Regions from separate parts of the Pseudoalteromonas sp. ND6B genome, predicted to be linked through region 1. Evidence: predicted binding sites of a transcription regulator. Region 1 holds the regulator's gene; the other holds the start of a gene.
The links. Region 1 encodes LexA, which represses DNA repair genes until DNA is damaged. Its sites were predicted from a motif close to TACTGTATNNNNATACAGTA; they were not measured.

Region 1 (2,424 bases):
CGCAAAGCGAAGAGGCATACGGCTTAAACGCCTATTCGTTATTTTTATTTTTTATAAGGGTGCTGGATTTAGTAAATGTGTGTTCTCAAAACGACTAAGCTGTGAGTTATTTTTATTCCAGCTCTTTAATAACTAGTTAAAAAATAAACAATAAGCAAGGTGAGTATGAAAAATAAACAAGGTGTATTTTTTAAAATGCGCAGCTAAAAAAATAGCAACTAGTCAGGCAATTAATCTAAGAGTCAGGTTTAGTAAGGGGTGTATTGAAATTACAGGATAGAAATATAAAAAATTGTTAACTTAAAAAAGCAGAGTAAATTTGTTTATTTATAAAGTATTTAGTGATTTTATTTATGATAGGAGAAGCACTTAACAACATATAGTCATACATTTGATAAGTTAGACATTGTGCTGCTAACAAACCCAGCGCCTAATCACTATTAAGCGCTAAATTATGCTTTAATACTACATCCAGTCAGCGTTACGAATAACACCTACCGCTAAGCCTTCAATATTGAACGACTCATTTTCTAAATCGACCTCAATAGCTGAAAACTCATCATTTTCAGCATGTAAGAGTACTTTTCTGCCCGCTTTTTCTAAACGCTTCACGGTTACATCGTCGTCAACACGGGCAACAATAACTTGTCCATTTTCGGCAACTTGGGTTTTATGCACAGCAAGTAAATCACCATCCATAATACCAATGTCTTTCATACTCATACCGTTAACACGCAATAAAAAATCGGCCGCAGGTTTAAACATTAAAGGGTCAATTTTACAGTGGCTTTCTACATGCTGTTGCGCCAATATAGGCTCACCGGCAGCCACCCTGCCAATTAAAGGTAAGCCTAACTGCTCTGGCTCCTCTTCTTCAACAAGCTGAATGCCCCGACTCGCGCCTGGCTTCATTTTAATCACACCTTTTTTGGCCAGTGCTTTTAAGTGTTCTTCTGCAGCATTCGCACTTTTAAAACCCAGTGTTTGTGCAATTTCGGCACGTGTAGGAGGCATACCAGTGTCTTTAATAAACACTTTAATGAGTTCGAGTATTTGCGCTTGGCGTTTCGTTAATGGTCGCATACAACTGGTTTTCCATACAGTACAATTAACTGTGAGTATATACAGTTATTTAAAAATCGCAAATATAAATTAATGCCTTATATGCCGTTATCATCAAACAATAACCTACTTTAAAAGCAGGGTGATAAATGTAATTATTAGCAACGCATTATCATATTAATAAATTTTAATTCTCAATTACTTATCCAAGGAGCTAGCATGAGTATTTGGCATCAACCGATTACATTAGAGTTTTGTAAGCAATTAGATCAAGGTATTACAGGCCAAGGGACACTCATGAAAACCATGGGAATAGAAATCAGTGAAATTGGTGATGACTACTTAGTGGCAACTATGCCGGCAATTCCAGAGCATCATAACCCTATGGGTATCGTTCATGGTGGTGCAAATGTGGTGCTTGCTGAAACAGTAGCAAGTTATGCCGCTAATTTTGTGGTTGATTTCAATCGGTTTTATTGTGTTGGCCAAGAGATCAGTGCAAGTCATTTAAAGGCATCACGCAATGGCACATTAACGGCCACAGCGAGAGCTTATCATATCGGCAAGCGCAGCTCGGTTTGGGATATTAAAATAACCAATAGCCGCAATGAGCTTTGCTGCGTATCACGTATGACCGCAGCCGTAGTAGAGCGAAAAGGCTAGTAAGTCAATTAACCAAGGTTGAAATTAAATTACTTTTCGAAAGGGTAAATAGTAATTTCTACGCCTGCACCAATTGCAGATATACGTAACAAGGTATCTGCATGTAAGGCTTGGTTAAAGCATTTTGGCGAAGTGCCAGACTCAAACCCAATATCGAAAGTTCTGCGTGAACAACTCAACCATTGCTTTAATGCATTGCGTGAACACGACTCGATTAACTCACACAAGTGATTAATCGCTTTATCTGGCGTGGTTATTTCACCTGCAACCTCAATGCGAGCAAGTTGACGGTATTCGTCTTTATCATAATGTAAAATAGTTGCGACCTTTTTTAAATCAGCAACTAATACGCTAATATCTTGCTTTGACTCAAGCTCTAGATCTACATTTAAAAATTGAATTTCCGACATTATCTCGTTTTTACCCTCTATTAATCTCATTGCAAACTTTAACGCAGTTTTACCGTTATACCAAATCAACAACGCAGGAATCACTGCATTAACGCGTTTTTAGCGTTAGCCTCTGAATATTGCCCACTATTTACTCCTAAAAAACGCCCTACACAAAATACGCAAATTAAAATTAAAGCATGCCGGCGGCAGTTTACTTTTTTATTCTAGGCCTTAAACTAGCCGCTCCTGTAGTTCACGTATGTGATGGATATGATTCGGTTTATTTTAGCTTTGTTGGCTTGCTGTG
Region 2 (2,424 bases), on a different contig from region 1:
TCATCTTTAGAAAGGATCAGATCAATTTCTTGGCCTTTAAGTGTTACCGGCTCAAAGCTTGAACTCACCGAGCTAATAAGTGCCAGCACCATAGCCACTTTGTCTTTGCCTATTTCTTCATTTAACCAACGGCCTATAATCGCGTGCTCGCTGCTAATTTTAATTCTTAACCCACTAATAGGATCGCGAATGAATTGGTATTCCATAACTTTATTCCAGTACTGCTAATACAACAGATTATAACCTAATCAGCTATGAATAATGAAAGCCAGATACAAAAATAGCGCCATAAGGCGCTATTTAGCATCATCAATTTAGCTAACCGCCTGAGCGATAGCGTGCAGCATCAATAATTGCCCATAAATGGAACACGGCACCGATTACGGCTGGAACAACTAAAAACCATAGCGCATAACCGCCAAAAACCAGAATTGCAAAAACAAGTGCCGATAAAATGCGGCCCTGCACCAACTGCCCTAAACCGGGGAAAAAAATATTACATAATGCTGCGATTACGTTACCGCCAGAACCTTGTTGAGACATACTAACCTCTGTAGTTTAGTTAATTTTGTATTTGTACTTATTATTTATACTTACACACTTTATGCCAATTTATTAAGGCTTACAAATCATACAGTTAAATTATTACGAATTTATCAGTTTAGTATTTTTTGCCAAAAATAAGTCAAATTAGCAATTTTAAATAGCTATTTTAGTTACTTGCTCAGTTTATACTGTTAACTATTCAACAACTTAAATACGTATTTTATAAATAGCTGTTTATAAAAACAGTATTTTATTTAGCCTAACAAAAACACCTGTTATACTGCTCTCATTATTGATTAAAAAGGCGTAACGATGGACGTTTCAGAATTACTCGATGGCTTAAATGATAAACAACGCGATGCCGTTGCAGCGCCATTACAAAACATGCTGGTATTAGCAGGAGCAGGTTCAGGTAAAACTCGAGTATTGGTTCATCGTATTGCCTGGTTAATGCAAGTAGAGCAAGCCTCTGCCTATAGTATTTTTGCGGTAACCTTTACTAATAAAGCCGCTAAAGAAATGCGCTCACGGGTTGAAGAAACATTAAAAGCCCCTGTAGGGGGCATGTGGATTGGTACTTTCCATGGTTTATCGCACCGAATTTTGCGTGCACATCACCGTGAAGCAAACTTACCAGAAGCCTTTCAAATTTTAGACTCTGACGATCAGCTTCGTATGATCAAGCGCTTATTAAAATCGATGAATATTGATGATAAAAAATGGCCGGCAAAGCAGTTTGGTTGGTACATAAGCGCTAAAAAAGATGAAGCTCTGCGCCCTAAAGATATTCAGGCATACGATATTAACGAGCAAATGATGCTGCGCGTTTATGCCGCCTATCAAGAAGCTTGTGATAGAGCGGGCCTAGTTGATTTTGCTGAAATATTACTACGTAGCTATGAGGTTCTTAACAATAACCCAACCTTGCTGCGTCATTATCAGCAGCGCTTTGCGCACATGCTCGTAGACGAGTTTCAAGATACCAATACTATTCAGTATGCGTGGTTAAAATTACTTGCGGGCGATACCAGCAGCATCATGATTGTAGGTGATGATGACCAAAGTATTTATGGTTGGCGCGGCGCAAAAATAGAAAACATTAAACGCTTTTTAACCGATTTTGATGCAGAGACGATTCGCCTTGAGCAAAACTATCGCTCGACTGCCACTATTCTTAAAGCCTCAAACGCGTTAATTCAAAATAACTCCGAGCGAATGGGTAAAAGTTTATGGACCGATGGTAACGACGGTGAACCTATTTCTATTTATGCTGCTTTTAATGAGCTAGATGAAGCGCGCTTTGTGAGTAGCAAATTACGTAGCTGGCTTAATGCGGGTAATGCACTTCAAGATGCGGCTATTTTATATCGTAGTAATGCGCAATCGCGGGTACTTGAAGAAGCAATGCTACAAGAAGGTTTAAAATACCGAATTTATGGCGGTATGCGATTCTTCGAACGCCAAGAAATTAAAGATGCTCTTTCATACTTACGCTTAGTGGGTAACCGCCAAGATGATGCGGCATTTGAGCGTGTTATTAATACGCCCGCCCGCGGCATTGGCGATAAAACATTAAGCCATATACGTGACTGCGCTCGCGCTGAATCTTTGCCGCTTTGGTATGCTGCTAAAGCCATTTTAGAGCAACAGCATTTATCGGGTCGCGCTTCTGGAGCTGTTGCCAAGTTTGTTGAGTTAATTGAACATATTGAAGATAAGATTAGTGACTTAACGCTGCACGAGCAGGCTAAATATGCCATTCAAACCTCAGGGTTAATGGCAATGTATCAGGCTGAAAAAGGTGAAAAAGGCCGTGCTCGGGTTGAAAACTTAGAAGAATTAATTAGCGCCTGCGATCAATATGAACTCCCTGAAGAG

Region 2: the regulator LexA is predicted to act here: its motif matches at 775-794, upstream of uvrD (DNA helicase II).

Annotation. Positions count from the first base shown of each region.
Region 1 is NZ_JQFL01000013.1:71,486-73,909, forward strand. Features, by position in the region: gene lexA (transcriptional repressor LexA) at 466-1,083, opposite strand; gene ND6B_RS15380 (PaaI family thioesterase) at 1,282-1,725, shown strand; gene ND6B_RS15375 (hypothetical protein) at 1,755-2,135, opposite strand; gene ND6B_RS15370 (endonuclease) at 2,388-2,424, shown strand, end outside.
Region 2 is NZ_JQFL01000012.1:10,779-13,202, forward strand. Features, by position in the region: gene ND6B_RS15790 (YacL family protein) at 1-206, opposite strand, end outside; gene ND6B_RS15785 (hypothetical protein) at 319-543, opposite strand; gene uvrD (DNA helicase II) at 859-2,424, shown strand, end outside.